2 regions of the Devosia sp. genome follow, and region 1 is predicted to be linked to the other one. Evidence: predicted binding sites of a transcription regulator. Region 1 holds the regulator's gene; the other holds the start of a gene.
What was found. Region 1 encodes LexA, which represses DNA repair genes until DNA is damaged. Its sites were predicted from a motif close to TGTTCNNNNTGTGTTCNG; they were not measured.
Positions count from the first base shown of each region.

Region 2: the regulator LexA is predicted to act here: its motif matches at 5,192-5,209, upstream of ruvC (crossover junction endodeoxyribonuclease RuvC).

Region 1 is NZ_CP075529.1:760,397-769,946, forward strand. It holds gene KIT02_RS03695 (SMP-30/gluconolactonase/LRE family protein) at 1-362, opposite strand, end outside; gene KIT02_RS03700 (2-dehydro-3-deoxy-6-phosphogalactonate aldolase) at 359-970, opposite strand; gene KIT02_RS03705 (2-dehydro-3-deoxygalactonokinase) at 975-1,898, opposite strand; gene KIT02_RS03710 (IlvD/Edd family dehydratase) at 2,164-3,972, shown strand; gene KIT02_RS03715 (NUDIX domain-containing protein) at 4,860-5,276, opposite strand; gene KIT02_RS03720 (nuclear transport factor 2 family protein) at 5,276-5,653, opposite strand; gene lexA (transcriptional repressor LexA) at 5,655-6,371, opposite strand; gene mazG (nucleoside triphosphate pyrophosphohydrolase) at 6,964-7,773, shown strand; gene hflX (GTPase HflX) at 7,770-9,137, opposite strand; gene hfq (RNA chaperone Hfq) at 9,147-9,398, opposite strand.
Region 2 is NZ_CP075529.1:1,854,505-1,864,054, reverse strand. It holds gene KIT02_RS09055 (TIGR00282 family metallophosphoesterase) at 1-633, shown strand, start outside; gene KIT02_RS09050 (sodium:alanine symporter family protein) at 788-2,206, shown strand; gene KIT02_RS09045 (hypothetical protein) at 2,302-2,667, shown strand; gene KIT02_RS09040 (YebC/PmpR family DNA-binding transcriptional regulator) at 2,746-3,492, shown strand; gene KIT02_RS09035 (AAA family ATPase) at 3,605-4,159, shown strand; gene KIT02_RS09030 (GGDEF domain-containing protein) at 4,163-4,945, opposite strand; gene ruvC (crossover junction endodeoxyribonuclease RuvC) at 5,252-5,758, shown strand; gene ruvA (Holliday junction branch migration protein RuvA) at 5,755-6,372, shown strand; gene KIT02_RS09015 (hypothetical protein) at 6,511-6,828, shown strand; gene KIT02_RS09010 (hypothetical protein) at 6,966-7,274, shown strand; gene ruvB (Holliday junction branch migration DNA helicase RuvB) at 7,278-8,315, shown strand; gene KIT02_RS09000 (NUDIX domain-containing protein) at 8,312-8,812, shown strand; gene KIT02_RS08995 (hypothetical protein) at 8,809-9,018, shown strand; gene ybgC (tol-pal system-associated acyl-CoA thioesterase) at 9,015-9,413, shown strand.

The sequences.
Region 1 (9,550 bases):
TCGTCCTTGACCATGGTGCCGATCCAGAACGCGCCCGAGGGATGGACACGGCTGTCATTGGTGCGGTTGGCCGGAATATCGGCCTCAATAGCCGCAATCGACTCGATGGCGCCGCTGCTCAGATTGAACCGCTTGAGGCCAGTTTCCGTGGCCAGGGCAAGATTCTCGTCGTCGATGATGGCCGCCGCCGCGACGACTTCGCCAAAGTGCCACTCGCCGGACGGGGTGCCATCTTCGGTCACGGCAAACAGCACGCGATTGTTGATGTCGAACCAGAACAGTTTCTGCAGGCCATCGTGCCAGAACGGGCCTTCGCCCAGGGCACACTGACTATCGACGAGCAGCTTGGCTACTGGATTCAACGCGAAACTCCTGTGTCATAGGCGGCGACAGCAATCGCTGCGCGCTCGGCCACGTCCGCCACGGTCATGCCCGGCTTGAAGATATAGGTCCCGAGACCGAACCCGGTGCAACCGACCGCGAAGAACTCGTGGAAGTTGTCGGGATTGGCGCCGCCGACGGCATAGACCGGCAAGTCCGGCGGAAGAACCGCCTTCATGGCCTTGATGCCCTTGGCGCCAAGGACCTCGGCCGGAAAGAATTTCAGGCCGGTCGCGCCGGCACGGATCGCCGAGAAGGCATCGGTCGGCGAAAAGACGCCGGGATAGGATTTGAGGCCCAGTTCGATGGTTTCCACGATCACAGCGGGGTTGGTGTCCGGCGAGACGATGAACGAACCACCGGCGCCGGCCACGGCGCGCACATCTTCCGGCGTTAGCACCGTTCCGGCGCCGATCTCTGCCCGGTCGGAGAGGGCCGCTGCGGCGCGGCCGATGCTGTCCACGGCATTGGGCGAATTGAGCGGCACTTCGATCAGGGTAATTCCAGCCTCGACCAGGGCCGTGCAGACCGGCACGGCCTCGTCCGGCGTGATGCCGCGCAGGATGGCAATGATGTGACGATGCGCCATGGGATTATCCTTGTAACTGGGCCGCATGGGCCATTCTGAGGCCAGACAGCGTGACCTCGGTTGCGTCATGCGGTTGCCCCGACAGCCCGGCCATTTCGAGGACCTGCTGATAGAGGGCACACAGGGCCGGTGAGCCGATCAGAGGGACGGCGACCGGACCAATCATCGACCGCTTCGCGGCCACTTCGCTGCCAATCAACAGACCGGACAGGTAGCCGCTGCACCACCCTGACGATCGAGCGGATAGCAGAGCCCCGGCGCGAACCCGGAACAGCCGGCCGAGAAGTTGGTCGGGTGCATCGAGACCATCGGCAGCGCCTGCAGCAAACCCAGCCTGCCGGTCCGCCTCCTCGATGGACCCGCCCAGCGAATGCCGCAGGACGGAGTGGACACGCAGCAACTCATACATTTCACCGGTCATGACCGTCGAGAAGGACTCAAGTCGCGTTCCCGAAAGCATGGCCCATTTCGAATGTGTCCCGGGCATGCAGACAAGGCCTGAATATCCCGGCACCACGCCCGCGAGGCCCAGCAACTGCGTTTCCTCGCCGCGCATGACGTCATCGCCATTCTGGCGCTGGCAGACGCCGGGCAGGATCGAGACGTTCACATCCGTGCCGCTTGATTCCGGCCGAACCGCGTGAGCGGCCAGATCCCGCAAGTCGGCTGGCGCCTCGAGATAAGGCGCCTCCTTCCATCCCTGACGGGCACCGGCCATGCCGCAAATCAGCACGGGCAGGGCAGGGGTGGCAGGCGCCAGGTTGCCCACGATCTCGGCCAGGACACCCGGATAGTCGGGGGGCGACAGCTTGCCCATCCCCTTGTCCGAACTGGTCGAGGCCAGAACGTCACCATTGCCGGCAATGCCCCACGCCCTCAGGTTGGAGGTTCCCCAGTCGACAGCAATCCAGGCAACAGTCTCGGTCACGCGGCAATTCCCCTCAATTTGATGCGGACGACACTACAGGCCCGGCAGGTCCCCGTCAGTCGATTCCGCACTCACGCTGCCATACCCCAACTCGACGGCAACTGCGCACACAAAAGTAAGATTTTTTGACCAGACGAGCTTTTTTGCTTTGCCGACCCGGGCGTATGAATTGTATGATTTTTGCACCAAAGGCGATGGCATCGTGATAGACCATGCCTTGAACAAGCCCCCGAGTCCCGCGCGGGACACACAAGGAACTGACATCATGACGGCAGACATTGGCGGCAACGGCAGCCGCAAGCTTCGATCGCGCGCGTGGTTCGACAATCCCGACAATCCAGACATGACCGCGCTCTATCTCGAGCGCTACATGAATTACGGCGTGTCGCGTGAGGAACTCCAGTCCGGCAAGCCGATCATCGGCATTGCCCAGACCGGATCGGATCTCAGCCCTTGCAACCGCCACCATATGGTTCTGGCCGAACGGGTGCGTGAAGGCATTCGCGAAGCCGGGGGCATCGCCATCGAGTTTCCGGTGCATCCTATCCAGGAGACCGGCAAGCGCCCGACGGCCGGGCTTGACCGCAATCTGGCCTATCTCGGCCTGGTTGAAGTGCTTTACGGCTACCCGCTGGACGGCGTCGTGCTGACCATCGGCTGTGACAAGACCACGCCGGCCATGCTCATGGGTGCGGCTACGGTCAACATTCCCGCCATCGCGCTGTCCGTCGGCCCCATGCTGAACGGCTGGCACAAGGGCGAACGGACCGGCTCGGGCACCATCGTCTGGAAGGCGCGGCAAATGCTGGCCGCCGGCGAGATCGACTATCCGAAGTTCATTGAACTCGTCGCGTCCTCAGCCCCGTCCACCGGCTATTGCAACACCATGGGCACGGCCACCACGATGAACTCGCTGGCCGAGGCGCTCGGCATGCAACTGCCAGGATCGGCTGCTATTCCGGCGCCCTATCGCGACCGCCAGGAAATGGCCTGGCGCACCGGCAAGCGGATCGTCGATATGGTCAAGGAGGATCTCAAGCCCTCCGATATTCTGACCAAGGAGAACTTCCTCAACGCCATCGTGGTCAATTCGGCCATCGGCGGCTCGACCAATGCACCAATCCACATCAATGCCATTGCACGCCACATCGGCGTCGATCTCAGCATCGAGGAATGGCAGCAGCACGGCCACAAGGTTCCCCTCCTGGTGAACCTGCAGCCCGCCGGCGAATATCTGGGCGAAGACTACTACCATGCCGGCGGTGTCCCGGCGGTCGTCAACGAACTGATGAAGCAGGGGCTCATCCATGAGAACGCCCCGACGGTCAATGGCAAGACCATCGGCGAGAACTGCGCCAGCACGGTGATCGAGGACGACAAGGTCATCCGGCCATTCGACAATCCGATGAAGAAGGAAGCAGGCTTCCTTGTGCTGCGCGGCAACCTGTTCGACAGCGCCATCATGAAGACCAGCGTGATCAGCGAGGAATTCCGTACCCGCTATCTCAGCGATCCGGCCCATCCCGGCATGTTCGAAGGCAAGGCGGTGGTCTTCGATGGCCCCGAGGACTATCACCATCGCATCGACGATCCGACGCTCGACATCGACGAGCACACGCTGCTCTTCATGCGCGGCGCCGGTCCGGTCGGCTATCCCGGCGCGGCGGAAGTGGTCAACATGCGGCCGCCCGACTACCTCATCAAGAAGGGTGTCTCCTCGCTGGCCTGTATCGGTGATGGCCGCCAGTCCGGCACATCCGGTTCGCCCTCAATTCTCAACGCCTCGCCGGAGGCGGCGGCCGGGGGGAACCTGGCCATCCTGCGCACCGGCGACCGGGTCCGCATCGATCTCAACAAGGGCGAGGCCGATATCCTGATTTCGGACGACGAGATTGCGACGCGGCGTGCGGCGCTGGAGGCGGAGGGTGGCTACAAGTTCCCCAGGCACCAGACGCCCTGGCAGGAAATTCAGCGCGGCATTGTCGACCAGCTCGGCGACGGCGCGGTTCTGCGCCCGGCCGTCAAATATCAGCGCATCGCCCAGACCGAAGGCGTGCCGCGCGACAATCACTGATCACTTTCTTTCACCCCTCACCCCATCCCTCTCCCCTGAGGGGAGGGGCGATGACAGCGATGGTTCAGTTCACAAGTCAGACGCTCAAGGAAACCGGCCCGTTCTGCAGGGCCGGTTTGCCGTTGGGCGGACGTGCCGAAACGCCGGACGGCCAATGGCCTCCGGGTTCGTGATACCACCGCCTCTGCCATTCGAGATTAGCTCTCATGGCCTTCTCGACTAAAATCCTTCCACCGGAAGGATTTTGCGTGCCGCCGCCTCGAAGCTGCGGCATGGGGCGAGATTCGCCTCGGTGCCGGTCGTCCGGCAAAAGTATAGGTGAGGAAAACCTCGCCCCATGCACCGGAGACTCGTTCATCGCATTGGTTTCGGCGGCGTTGCGTCCGGTGCCGTCCATGAGGGACTGCTTCGTCTTCGCCCTGCTGGCGACGTGGCAGCTGCCAATCCGGTGCAGCCGGAAGGGCCCGACATGATCCCCGGGGAGGTTCCGGGGGTCCGTCCATATGCGCGAACGGAAGATGGGCGACCCCGTTTCTCCATCCGGTCCCCCGCACCGATTGTTCGTCGCGACCGCGCAGCCCGTGCAGGGGTGAGCACAATATGCCTGTGGTCTTGGGGGAGGGGGATAACTTCAGGCTACTCACACGCGGCGCGGTCAACACTTCGCCCGTGACCCGGCGCATGCAGGCCGGGTGCATGCAAGCTGGTCGCATCGAGATTTTCAGGGAAATCTCCCCGAACGCAGGGATTTCCGATCAACCAAAGGTTCCCGCTTTCGCGGGAATGACACCGGGAGTGAACGGGAACGCGGTGTGTCAATCCATCGATGAGCACCAGCTTAGCTCACCAAGCCTCTGGACCGAGCGGGGCCCTGAAACACCGATGCGTCAGGAGCTCGTGGGGGTCCTTGCTGAGATCTCATCCAAGGCCAAGACGAAAAATGGGTGCCATTCGGGTCCCGGCGACGCAGTCAAATTCCACCAGAAGAAATCAAAGCGGTGACCACCATCGTCCAGCGTGTGGAAAGAAAAGCGATCAGGCACATCACCCACGGTGACAGGTACGAAATGCCACACTTGCCCCGCGGCGATGTGCTCACTTGTCCAGACTGTACCCGCTCCGGCTTGCCCCACAATACCGGACTCTTCAGCCAGTTCGCGCAACGCGCCCTCGGCTATGGACTCCCCCGGCTCCCGCGTGCCTTTCACCAATTGCCAGCCGGCCAGGGGGTGGGCGAAGGCCAATATTTCCAGTCCCGCAGCATGGCCGCGCACTACGACAGGGCAGACCTTTTCGACCGGCATCACGTCGGCTCCGCACTCAAATGCTCGTGCACGATAAGCCAGCCCTCGGCACGGCGCCGCAAGACACTCGTGCCGCGCCCGCCGCCCTCGATGCGTGAGCCATCAACCTCCGCTCGCCAGCGGAACGAATAAGTGCAGGCAGCCGCCCCATCATCTGAGGCAATCCAGGCTAGCTCTTCGAGCCAATAGGTCTCGTTCTGAAGCCGGGTCCAGGTCGCCTCGAAGGCAGCTCGAATTGCGGGCAAGCCACGATAGGATCCGGAGCTGAACCAGAAGACCGCGTCGGCATCGATCAGGTCTTCGAGCAGGTCAAAGTCATGGGCATTTATGCCTTCGGCATAGGCGTCCATGACGGCCTTGGCTGTGGGATAACCCACCTTAATATTTCCGCAGCAGCCCCACGAGACGGCCCTGGACCTTTACCCGGTCGGGCGGGAAGATGCGGGTTTCATAGGCCGGATTGGCGGCTTCCAGCGCCACGGTATTGCCCTTGCGCCGCAGGCGCTTGAGCGTGGCTTCCTCATCATCGACCAAGGCCACGATGATCTCGCCGGTCGAGGCAATGTCCTGCTTCTTGATGAGAACCGTGTCGCCATCGAAAATCCCGGCCTCGATCATCGAGTCCCCGCGCACTTCGAGCGCATAATGCTCGCCAGGCCCGAGCATTTCAGGCGGTACGGCGATGGTGTGCGAGTGCGATTGAATGGCTTCGATCGGCGTACCGGCCGCAATGCGTCCCATGACCGGTATGGACACCGGCCGCGCATAATCGTCCGACCCCGACGATGCACGGGCAGGGGGTGCTGATACCTTTCCGAGACTGCCCTCGATTACGGCGGGCTCGAAGCGTGCCTTGCGACCGCCCAAGGATGGATTCATCGAGTCCGGAAGCTTGACCACTTCCAGCGCCCGCGCCCGGTTGGGCAGCCGCCGGATGAAACCACGCTCTTCCAGAGCCGTGATCAATCGGTGAATGCCCGACTTGGATGCGAGATCGAGCGCATCCTTCATCTCGTCGAACGAGGGCGGGATCCCGCTTTCCTTCATCCGTTCATGGATGAACATCAGCAGTTCGTGTTGTTTGCGTGTCAGCATCGGCCCCACAACCCTAGAATCGGAACATAGACGGAACGACTATACGTGTTCCAGTTATGTTCTGCAACTCCTCACGCGCCGGGAGGAGCAAAGGTTGCGCTGATGGCCCAATGTCGCGACGGCAATAAGGCCGGACGGCGCCAAGGGCTTGGTCAAAAAACCTCGAGATTGGACAGGCTCACCATGAAGTCTTCGAACTCTCGGTGACGCCCAGCAAGCCACCATGCGGACTAGCGGAACCATCACGGCTTATGACAGAATCGTCGTAGGCACGGACATGGTAGACGCGAGGTCCGGCAGGCTCTCCGGGAGGTTCAGCCAAGTACGCGCTTGGGGAACCGTAGCGACAGCTGGCCGGACTTGGGAAGGCTTGCACCTTTGGCCGGCACGAAATCGTCTTAGTTCATAACCCGGCCTTGCCGTATTCGTGAGCCTGGCTACGGTAAAACCGTCCGAAATCCAGGCCGCGGTCACATCAAATAGTTCCATAATATATATTATGCGAATTACGGAGATGCGTTGATGGCCGCTGACGGTGCCACTCCACTCCCGGGCTGATACGCTGGCGCCACCGATTCCTCAGGACCCGACCATGCAGCCCTCTCGCGATCTCAGCCGCCTTATCGAAATCATGGCCGCCCTGCGTGATCCCGATGGTGGATGTCCATGGGATCTCGAGCAGGATTTCAGGACGATCAGGCACTACACGATCGAAGAGGCCTATGAGGTTGCGGACGCAATCGAGCGCGAGGATTTTGCCGACTTGCGCGAGGAACTAGGCGATCTGCTGCTGCAGCCCATCTATCATGCGCAGATGGCCAAGGAAGCCGGTCACTTTGACATTGGCGATGTCATCCATGCGATCACGGAAAAGCTTATCCGCCGCCATCCGCATGTTTTTGGGGCGGTGTCCGCTTCCGGAGCCTCGGATGCGCAGGACCGCTGGGAGGCCATAAAGGTTGCCGAGCGCGCGGCAAAGGCGGGCAGCAAGGGGCAGGCTGAGCCGTCCGTACTCGACGATGTTCCACAGGTGCTGCCCGCCCTCGCCCGCGCCGCAAAGCTGACAAAGCGCGCGGCAAAGGTGGGTTTTGACTGGCCCGACCTTCAGCAGGTGCGCCACAAGGTCGAGGAGGAACTGGACGAGGTTTTTGGAGCCCATGCAGCTCATGATGCCGGGGCCGTCCACGAGGAAATCGGGGACCTGTTGTTTGCGGTCGCCAATCTCGCCCGCAAGGCCGGCATTGACCCGGAAGCGGCATTGCGGGATGCCAATTCAAAATTCACGCGGCGCTTTCACCATGTCGAGGCGCGATGCCGCGAAGATGGAATTGCGCCCGAGCAGGCCGGTCTGGACCGGTTGGACGGCTATTGGAACGAGGTTCGCGCCCGCGACAAACTCTAGCTGCCGTCGGCCTCGATCCGGCCATTGAACCGCTCGAGGAACATGGCCCGGTGGCGCGGATCGACACGCACGACAAAACTGGTGCCGCGCTCGTCGGGCTCACCGCGCAAGACGACCTCGGCATGGCTGTGTAGCCAGCCGATATCGGCCCCGGCGCTGTGCGGCACATGGACCTGATAGGTCCGGCTTTGCTCCCCCAGGGTTTTCTCGATGACCTCGAGCAGGTGATCCACCCCCTGCCCGGTCTGCGCCGACAGCGGCACGCTGGTGACGACGGCCCCTGCGGGCTTTGCTGAGGCCAGGGCCAGCACGGGGTCTTCCAGAAGGTCGACCTTGTTCCAGACTTCGACAATGGCAGTGTTTTCGGCGGACACGCCCAATTCATCGAGCACAGTCAGCACATCCTGCGCCTGCGCCGCGTGATCGGCATTGGCGATGTCGCGGACATGCAGGATGATATCGGCCTCGGTGACCTCTTCGAGGGTCGCGCGAAATGCCGCCACAAGATCGTGAGGCAGATCGGCGACGAAGCCCACGGTGTCGCTCAGCATGACTTCGCGGCCATGCGGCAGGGTGATCTTGCGCACGGTGGTGTCCAGGGTCGCAAAGAGCAGATCCTTGGCGAACACCCCTGCCCCGGTCAACCGATTGAACAGGCTCGATTTTCCGGCATTGGTATAGCCGACCAGCGCGACAATCGGGATCTGCGCCCTTGTGCGCTGGCGGCGCTGCTGTTCGCGGGTGCGCTTGACCTTTTCCAGGCGATCTTCGAGCAAAGCGATGCGCTCGCCGATCTGGCGGCGGTCGCTTTCGATCTGGGTTTCGCCCGGCCCGCCCATGAACCCCATGCCACCGCTGCCCCGCTGGCGTTCAAGGTGGGTCCAGGATCGCACCAGGCGGCCCTTCTGGTAGTTGAGATGCGCGAGTTCGACCTGCAGCACGCCTTCGCGCGTCGCCGCCCGCTCCCCGAAAATCTCGAGGATCAGCGCAGTCCGGTCCAAAACCTTGGTGCCGGTTTCGCGCTCGAGATTGCGTTGCTGAATGGGGCTCAGGGCCGCATCGACGAGGAGCAGTTCAATCTCCTCGGACTTGGCCTTGTCGGCAAGCGTGGCGACCTGACCGGCCCCCAGATAAGTGGCCGGCCTGATCTCGCGCAGTTTCAGCACATCCGAGAACACGACATTGAGCCCGATTGCGCCGGCAAGTCCGACGAATTCGGCCTCGCGCGCTTCTATGCCATGAAAGGAAGAGTTGCCCCGAAGATCGGGGCAGACAAGCGCGGCGCGCGTCGGCTGCGCCTGACGGTCAATAAAAGGCTTGGGGCCGCCCGAAGCGACGCCCCCATGCTCATCAAATTCGCCCATTTTTATCCGTTAGTCGTGGTCTTGGTTCTGCTCGGGATCGAACAGCTGGATCGGTGCGCCAGGCATGATCGTGGAGATCGCGTGCTTATAAACCAGCTGCGACTGGGCATCGCGACGAAGCAACAGACAGAAGTTGTCGAACCACGTGATGACGCCCTGCAATTTCACGCCGTTCACCAGAAATATGGTGACCGGCACCTTCTGCTTCCGGACGTGATTAAGGAAGGAGTCCTGCAAGTTCTGCTGTTTCTCGCTGGGCATTGTATTGGCCTCTTCTCCGCGGCATTGAATGTCGCTGTTTTTGCTGCAATTGCTTGCTTTCCCGACATTCAGAGACTGCCGCCCAGTCCCTGAAGCAGGTCTTAGTCCTAGTACTATGGCACAGATGCAAAGGGCTGCCTACCGCCCAAGTT
Region 2 (9,550 bases), 1.1 Mb from region 1:
CTGGGTGACCACGCTTTCGACCAGCGCGAGGCATTGAGCTATATCGAGCGCGAGCCGACGCTGATCCGGCCGATCAACTATGCGCCCGGCACGCCCGGGCGCGGCGCCATGCTCACCGAGGGCCGGAACGGCCATCGTGTGTTGGTGGTCAATGCCCTCGGCCGGGTTTTCATGCCGCCGATCGATGATCCCTTCCGGGCGGTGGAGGCGGCCGTCGACAGTGCGCCCCTGGGCGATGTCGCTGATGCCATCATCGTCGATTTTCACACCGAGGCCACCTCGGAAATCCAGGCCATGGGGCACTTCCTCGATGGGCGGGTGAGCCTTGTCGTGGGCACGCACACCCATATCCCCACGGCCGACCACAGGGTGCTGCGGGGCGGCACCGCCTTCATGGCCGATGCCGGCATGTGCGGGGATTTCGACAGCATTATCGGCACCGAAACCGAAGAGCCGCTGAACCGGTTCCTGACAGGCATTCCCAATGGCCGGTTCACGCCCGCCGAAGGTGAGGCAACGCTGTGCGGCGTGGTGGTGGAAACCGACCCGCGCAGTGGCCTGGCCCGTTTCGTCGCGCCGCTGCGCGTCGGCGGCGTTCTGGCCGAGACCCTGCCGGATTTTCCACCGCTCTAAGCGCAGGCGACATTTCCCCTTGCCGTTGGCGCCGATCTGGGATCGGATCGGGGTGTTGCGCCTGGGGCGCAGGTTGTGGGTCGATGATGCGGAGAAGAGCCCCGGACGCGGCATGACGTGCCGATCCATCGTTCACGCATGAAGGAATGGGGCCATGCTCGATCCGATCATCAATTTCCTCAACGATATCTTCTGGGGCTATGTCCTCATCTACGGCCTGTTGGCGGTGGGCCTGTTCTTCACCGTCCGGCTGGGCTTCATCCAGTTTCTGCATTTTGGCGAAATGTTCCGCTCCGTCCTTGGCTCCAAGGCCAATGACAGTGCCGGCATCACCCCGTTTCAGGCCCTGTGTACCAGTCTCGCCTCGCGCGTGGGCACGGGAAATCTCGCCGGGGTGGCGGTGGCGCTCTATCTGGGCGGGCCAGGGGCGATCTTCTGGATGTGGATGGTGGCACTGGTCGGCATGGCCACGGCCTATTCCGAATCCACACTGGCCCAGCTCTACAAGACCAAGAACGAGAACGGCGAATATCGCGGCGGTCCGGCTTTCTACATCGCCAAGGGCCTCGGCGCGCCCTGGGCCGGCGCGATATTCTCGGTCTGCCTGATCCTGGCCTTCGGGCTGGTGTTCAACGCGGTGCAGGCCAATTCCATCGCCGATGCCATGCAGGGCGCCTTCGGGGTCGAGAAAATCTGGGTCGGCGTGGCGCTGGCGGCCCTGACCGCCGTGGTGATCTTCGGCGGTATCCGCCAGATCGCGCGAGTGGCCGAGATCATCGTGCCGTTCATGGCGGTCATCTATCTGCTCGTGGCGCTCTATGTGGTCTTCACCCATATCGGGGAAGTGCCCGGCATGCTCGGCCACATCGTGCAGTCGGCTTTCGGCCTCGATGCCGCCGGCGGCGGGCTGGCCGGTGCGCTGCTCAACGGGGTCAAGCGCGGCCTCTTCTCCAACGAGGCCGGCATGGGTTCGGCGCCCAATATCGCCGCCGTCGCCACGCCGGATCCACACCATCCCTCCTCACAGGGCTTCGTGCAGGCGCTGGGCGTCTTCATCGACACCATCCTCATCTGCACGGCGACCGCGCTGATGATCCTGCTCTCCGGCGTCATGGTGCCGGGCGGTGAATTGACCGGCACCCCGCTGACCCAGGCGGCGATGACGGTGCATATCGGCGGGGCCGGACAATATTTCATCGCCATCGCCATCCTGTTCTTTGCCTTCACCTCGATCATCGGCAACTACTCCTATGCCGAAAACGCCATGACCTTCCTCAAGCTCGGCAGCCGCCCTGGCCTGACCGTGCTGCGGCTAGGCGTTCTGGCCATGGTGGTCTGGGGCGCCTATGAAAGCGTCGCCACCGTGTTCAACGCGGCCGATGCGTCCATGGGCCTGATGGCCACGGTCAATCTCATCGCCATCGTCCTGCTCTCGGGCACGGTGGCCAAATTGACCAAGGACTTCATCGCCCAGCGCAAGGCCGGCAAGGAGCCTCTGTTCCATGCGGCCGACTATCCCGAACTGGCGGGCAAGATCGACAAGAACATCTGGAACAAGCACGATCCAGGCTGATACGCGCGGTGCCCCGGCCATCCGGGGCACCACCATTGCGCGCTCACCTGTCGGGCCGGGATCGGCCGTGATATGGAGAGCGCATGAAACATGCCGTGACAATTCTGACCGCGCTGGCGCTCTCGATGCTGCCCCTGCCGTCCTTCGCGCAGGAGCGCATTGCCCTGCTCGTGCATGATGCTGAGGCTATCGCCGACGCCTTGTCGGGCCTGCCGGTCATCGAGGTGCATCTGGGCAAGAAGGCGCAGACCCGCTTTGCGCTGTTCACCGGGCGCAATGTCGGCAAGCGCACCGACCTCATCGTGGATGGGCAGGTGCTGACCTCCCCGGTCATCCAGACCCAGATCAACACGTCAACACTGCAGATTAGCGGCGTGGGCACCATGGCCGAGGCGGTCGCTCTGGCGGCTCGCCTCAGTGCCGGCGCGGCGATGGTCGAGGTGCAACTGGCCGCCGATTAAGCGCTCCGGCTTCACAATTGGCCCGGCGATGCCTATAAGCCATGCCGAACTCCAGAAATTGCTTATCCGAGGTTTCTCATGGCTGGCCATTCCCACGCCAAAAACATCATGCACCGCAAGGGCAAGTCGGACGCCATCCGGTCCAAGATCTTTTCCAAGCTCGCCCGCGAAATCACCGTGGCGGCCAAGATGGGCCAGCCCGATCCCGCCTTCAATCCGCGCCTGCGCCTGGCCATCACCAATGCCCGCGCCCAGTCCATGCCCAAGGACAATATCGAGCGCGCCGTCAAGAAGGCCTCGGGCGGCGATGCCGAGAACTATGACGAAATCCGCTACGAGGGCTATGGCCCCGGCGGCGTTGCCGTTATCGTCGAGGCGCTGACCGACAATCGCAACCGCACCGCTTCCAATGTGCGCTCCTACTTCTCCAAGAATGGCGGCGCCCTGGGCGAAACCGGATCGGTCGGCTTCATGTTCGACCGCGTCGGCGAAATCACCTATCCGGCATCGGCCGGTTCGGAAGACAAGGTCATGGAAGCGGCCATCGAAGCCGGTGCCGACGATGTCGAGACCGACGAGGACGGCCACTATATCTACACCTCCTTCGAGGGCATGGCCGAAGTCGCTTCGGCTCTCGAGGCGGTGCTGGGCGAGGCCGAATCGGTCAAGGCCATCTGGCGCCCCCAGAACCAGACCCCGATCGACGCCGAAAAAGGCGCGACGCTGATGAAGCTCATCAACACGCTCGAGGAAGACGATGACGTCCAGAACGTCTATTCGAACTTCGACATGAGCGAAGAAGACGCCGCCAAGCTGGACCAGTAGTTCTCTGGCAACAGCAACAAAAGATCAGGCGGCCCAACTGGCCGCCTTTTTCATGCGCTGAGCTTGACGCGGTTCCGAACTCCGGGCTGTCTGGTCCCGGAGGGGCAGCCACATGATCATCGTACTCAACGGCTATCCAGGGGTTGGCAAGCTCACGATTGGCCATGAGCTCATCGGTGTGCTTGGCGCACGTCTGCTTGACATCCACTCTGTCTACAACATCGCCTTTGCGCTGACCGAGTTCAAATCGCAGGCGTTCATGGATGCTGTCGAACGCATCGAGGCCGTCGCGCACGATCTGGTGTGCCAACTGCCGGAAGATGTGCCCGTCGTCCTGACCACCGTTCTGACCGAGGGGAGCGCTTGGGGCGATGCCGAATGGGGCAGGATTGTGCGTCTGGGCAGGACGCGTCCACCGTTCTGCGTGGTCCACCTCGCTTGTGCACTCGACGAGAATGTTCGCCGCATTCAATCCGAGGGCCGCGGAGCCAAACGAAAACCGAGGGATGCCGACATGGCGCGGCGGAACCACGCTGACGCCAAGCCGCTTCTTGGTCTTGATCAACCGAACCTGCTGAGGCTGGACGTCACGACGCTGTCGCCGGAAGACGCGGCCAAGGCCATTGCAGAATGGGTACATGGCTTGCCGCCGGGTGCGACGGCCTGATCGTCAGGCGCTCAGTTTCAGGCGAATATCGGGGTGGTCGTCCACCTGCGCCACGGCGATGGCGTTTCGGCCGGCGTTCTTGGCGCCGTAGAGCCGCTGGTCGGCGATGCGGAACAGGGTCGAAAACGTGGTGGACCGCACAAACACGGCGCCGCCAATGCTGACGCTGAGATGACGCCTTTGCCCATCGGGCACGAACATGGCGAGATAGACGGCACGGCGGATGCGCTCGGCCACCACCTGGGCTTCCATTTCCGAAACATTGGGCAGGAACACGGCGAATTCTTCGCCCCCCATGCGGCCGGCCACGTCGCCGGGCCTCAGCACCGCCCGGATCGAACGGGCGATAATGGTCAGCGCCTCGTCGCCCATCTGATGCCCGAACAGGTCATTGATGGATTTGAAATTGTCGGCATCGATCATCAACAGGGCGCCGGTGGCGTTCTGCGGTGCGCGATGCAGCCAGTCTTCCACGCGCCCGGCAAAGGCCCCGCGATTGAGGCAGGAGGTGAGGCTGTCGGTTCGCGCCACGACGCGCAGCCGCATGTTGGAAAGGGCCAGGCCGCGCACGCGCATGGACAGGAAAAGGAACAGCGGCGTGCCGAGCAGCAGCGGCAGGACGGTGGCGCTCATCACGGCCCGGCCGACCGCGTCTCCGCCCAGATCGTCAAAGACGATGCGGTTGAAGGCGACCGAGACGGCAATGCAGATCAGCGTGCCAAAAATCGTCCAACGGCCGACACTGGACCAGTTTCGGGATATGACCGGATTTGGGGATGAGTTCATATTGCACAGCCTGAGCAAGACCAAGGGATGAAAAAGCCTGAAGGGCCTCGGCTCAGGGTGGCGTAGGGTTCGTTCTCCGCAGGTCCATCGGCAGGGCCGTGCGGCCTCTATATCGGGGTCGGATAGCCCAAAAACCTGTCATTGCACGCGTCCTCTTGCACTCCCGCTCCCTGCCTACGCGAAGGGCGTCAACGACCTCTTGGCGCGATTGGTGCAATTCTAACAATCTGTCATCACATCTTTGTCTGTTTCCGCTTTGTTCACTTTGGCCTTGGTAGGCTCATGTGGGCCGGGTAGAAGGAAGCCATGAGCAAGTCCGTGCGAATCATCGGAATCGATCCCGGCCTGCGCCGGTGCGGCTGGGGCATCCTCGATGCCGTGGACAACCGCCTGACCTTCGTGGCCGCCGGCACGCTGACCCCGCCGGTCGAAGGCCCGCTGGCCAGCCGGCTTGCCGCCTTGGCCGAAGGATTGGCCGGTGTGCTGGACGCGCATGGCCCGCACGAGGCGGCAGTCGAAGAAACCTTCGTCAATGCTGGTGCGCGCTCGGCCCTGATCCTGGGCCAGGCCCGGGGCGTGGTGCTGGTGACACCGGCTCTGCGCGGGCTGCCGGTCTCCGAATATGCGGCCAATCTGGTCAAGAAGTCGGTCGTGGGGACCGGCCATGCCGACAAGGCGCAGGTGGGGCTCATGGTGCGGACCTTGTTGCCCACCGCCCTGGTCAAGGGCGCCGACGCGGCCGATGCGCTGGCCATCGCCATCTGCCACGCCCATCACCGTGTTTCCGCGCTGCGGATGAGGAGCCTTGCATGATCGGAAAGCTCAAGGGTCTGGTCGATCACTTCGGCGACGACTGGGTCCTCATCGATTGCGGGGGTGTGTGCTACGAGGTCTTTTGCTCGAGCCGCACCTTGCAGGCTCTGCCGCGCGTGGGCGAAGCGGCGGTGGTCTTTATCGAGACCATCGTGCGCGAGGACCTGATCCGGCTCTATGGCTTTGCCAGCGAAACCGAAAAGAACTGGTTCAACCTTTTGACCACCGTGCAGGGGGTCGGCTCGCGCGTGGCGCTGGCCATCCTGTCGGTGATGACGCCATCCGAGCTGTCGAGTGCGGTGGCCCTGCAGGACAAGGCCATGATCGGCCGTGCCAATGGCGTCGGGCCCAAGCTGGCGCTGCGCGTGGTGACCGAGCTCAAGGGCAAGGTGCCGGCCATGGGTGCGGTCGACGCCGGCACGCTGGGTCTGCAGGCGGCGCTGGGGGATGGGGTGGCCTCCGGCAATATTGCCGATGCGGTCTCGGCCCTGAGCAATCTGGGCTATTCCAGCGCCCAGGCCTCTGCTGCCGTGGCGCGGGTGGTGGCCAGGGAAGGCGAGGATACGGCAACGGAAAAACTGATCCGGTTGGGATTGCGGGAGTTGAGCAGCTAGAGCGTTTTCAAGAAAAGTGGACGCCACTTTTCTCCTCGGGCATCGACCCGGGGATCGAAAACGCGACCAATCAAAGAGTTAGAGCATTCGTTCTGATTCTATCAGAACGAGAAATGCTCTAGGGTCGCGGTGAAACTGATGAGGGAGAAACGCGCGATGGTCCGGACGGGATGGAAGTCTGTTGTGATCGCACTGGGCATGGCTCTGGCCACCGCGCCGGTGGTGCAGGCCGATCAGAACGAAGCGACAGCCGTTGCCATCTGGTTTGTGGAGGCGGACGGCTCAACCAAGCCTTACTACTTTCATGACCCCGCCCAGCCATTGCCGCGCTGGTCCTGCGACGCCAGGCTCGATTATCTGACCAAGATGTTCTTCCGCATGACCCGGCAGAATCCTGACCTCAAGGACAAGACCGCCGTTCGCTCGGCCTGTGTCCCGGTTTCGAGCATTCAATAGTGCGCGCATCGCGGTTTTCCCCGTCATCCGGGTCGGGCCGGCTCTATGCGGGTACGACTGCGCTCTTGGGGCCGGCGCCTTTCATCGTCTTTGGTGCCAGCCAGGCACTTCCCTTGGCCTCCTGGTTGCAGAGGCCGATGGGATTTACACTCGTGTTTGTCGGAGCAATGTTCGCCATCGGTGTTGGTCTGGCGATGATCTACTGGTTCATTCTGGCACGCTGGGAGAACCGGAACGGGCGGGTCTTGGACGGGCAGGTCATTGCGCTCTACGCCTTCAATCCGGCATCGGCCTATTTTCTCTATGACTGGGCTCGGCGGGCCGACAAGATTGCCTTTCCTGTTTGGGAAGTCATCCTGCCGATAGCTGGCTTTGTGCTGTCCTGGCTTGTATTCCGCGTAGTTGATGCCAAGTCGCTGCCTGACGCCGCGCAAAAGGACCTTTAGACTGTGACCACCCTGACCTCTGCATCCGCCGGGCGCGATGACAGCCTTGATGTTTCGCTCCGCCCCTCGGGCTTTGCCGATTTTGTCGGCCAGGCGGCGGCCCGGGCTAATCTGGAAGTCTTTATCCAGGCTGCCAGGCACCGCGGTACGGCGCTCGACCATGTGCTGTTCGTGGGCCCGCCGGGGCTAGGCAAGACGACACTGGCGCAGATCATTGCCAAGGAACTGGGCGTCGGCTTCCGCGCCACTTCCGGTCCGGTGATCGCCAAGGCCGGAGACCTGGCGGCGCTGCTGACCAATCTCGAGGAACGCGACGTTCTTTTCATCGACGAGATTCACCGGCTCAATCCGGCCATCGAGGAAGTGCTCTATCCGGCCATGGAGGATTTCCAGCTCGACCTCATCATCGGCGAGGGGCCCGCGGCGCGCTCGGTCCGCATCGATCTGGCCAAGTTCACGCTGGTGGGTGCCACAACCCGCGCAGGCCTGCTCACAACACCGCTTCGCGACCGCTTCGGCATCCCGGTGCGACTCAACTTCTATACGCCCGAGGAACTGGTGTTGATCGTGACGCGCGGGGCGCGGCTGATGGGCATGGCCATGTCCGCCGATGGCGCCATGGAAATTGCGCGCCGATCCCGTGGCACCCCCCGTATTGCCGGGCGGCTGTTGCGCCGGGTGATCGATTTCGCGCTGGTCGACGGGGTCGGCGAGGTCAATCGCGCCGTCGCCGACAAGGCCCTGATCCGGCTCGACGTCGATGCACGGGGTCTCGACCAGCTCGACCGGCGCTATCTCACCACCATTGCCGATTTCTACAATGGCGGTCCGGTGGGCATCGAAACCATTGCGGCGGCCCTCAGCGAGCCGCGCGACGCCATCGAGGAGATCGTTGAACCCTATCTGTTGCAGCAGGGTTTCATCCAGCGCACGCCGCGCGGGCGGATGCTGACCGCCATCGCCTTCCAGCACCTGAACAAGATCGTGCCGCAGGGTTTCGTCGGCCTGCAATCGAGCCTCTTCGAGGAGGGCGAGGAATGAGCCGCCATATGATCAGTTTCCCGATCGAGGGTCAGCGCTTCAATTATCGCGTGGCGGCGATCTTCATGGTCGATAACCATGTCCTGGTTTGCGACGAGGATGATGACGGCTTTTCCATGCTGCCGGGCGGCCGCGTCGAACTGGGCGAGCCCAGCAAGCTGTCGCTGCAGCGCGAGATTGTCGAGGAAATCGGCCTTGCTGCCACCGTAGGCGACATCGCCCTCACCTCGGAGAGTTTTTATCGGCGCATGGGCTACGACATGCACGAGTTAGGCCTGTTCTACCATGCCCGTTTCGATGGCGGGGACGGGCCCGACGGCAAAAGTCCCTGGCGTGTCACCCACGAGGAGGACAACGAACATCGCTTTCATTGGGTCGATCTGGCCGGCGACGGGCTCGAGGCGCTCAATCTTCAGCCGGTCTGGCTGCGCGCAGTGCTGCGCAACATGCCTGTGGCGCTCACCCATATCGTGCATGACGAACGGGCCGCACGATGACCGCACCCATTGATCGCATCGCCGATTGCCTGAAACTCAGCCGCCCGGCCCATGCGGCTCTGGCCCATGCAGGCATCGCTACCTTCGCGGACCTGACCCAGTGGACCCGCAAGGCCGTCGCCGATCTGCACGGCATCGGCCCCAAGAGCTTTGTCGAGCTGGATCCGGCCATGGCCGAGCGCGGACTGGGCTACAAGTCGCCATGAGCGAGCATCGTTTTGCCGTCCGCATCTACTACGAAGACACCGACTTTTCGGGAAATGTCTATCACGCGGCCTATCTCAAATTCTTCGAGCGGGCCCGCACCGAGTTCCTGCGCGAACAAGGCATCCACCATGCCGAACTGGCCGAGCAGGGAATCGCCTTCGCCGTGCGTACGATGGCGCTCGAATTCGTCGCTCCGGCTCGGATCGACGATCTGCTCGACGTTCTGACCGAGGTGGTCAGCGCCAGCGGCGCGCGGCTCGTGCTCCGGCAGACAATTGTTCGTGAGCAGACCATTCTGACCAGTGCCGAGTTGACCGTCGCCGCGATCAAGACCAGCGGCGGTCCGGCCCGCCTTCCGCTAGCACTTAGGGCCCTGAGCGCCTCCAAACGCTAACAGTGTGATGACGTCACGCCGCGCGCAGATGGGGTTTGTTAACCCTTTGGTGACCATAAAGAGCGCAATGGGCGATTTGCGCCGAGCCGTGCCCGAAGGGGCCCGGAATTGCGGGCATTTCTCTTAATTTTGACAGA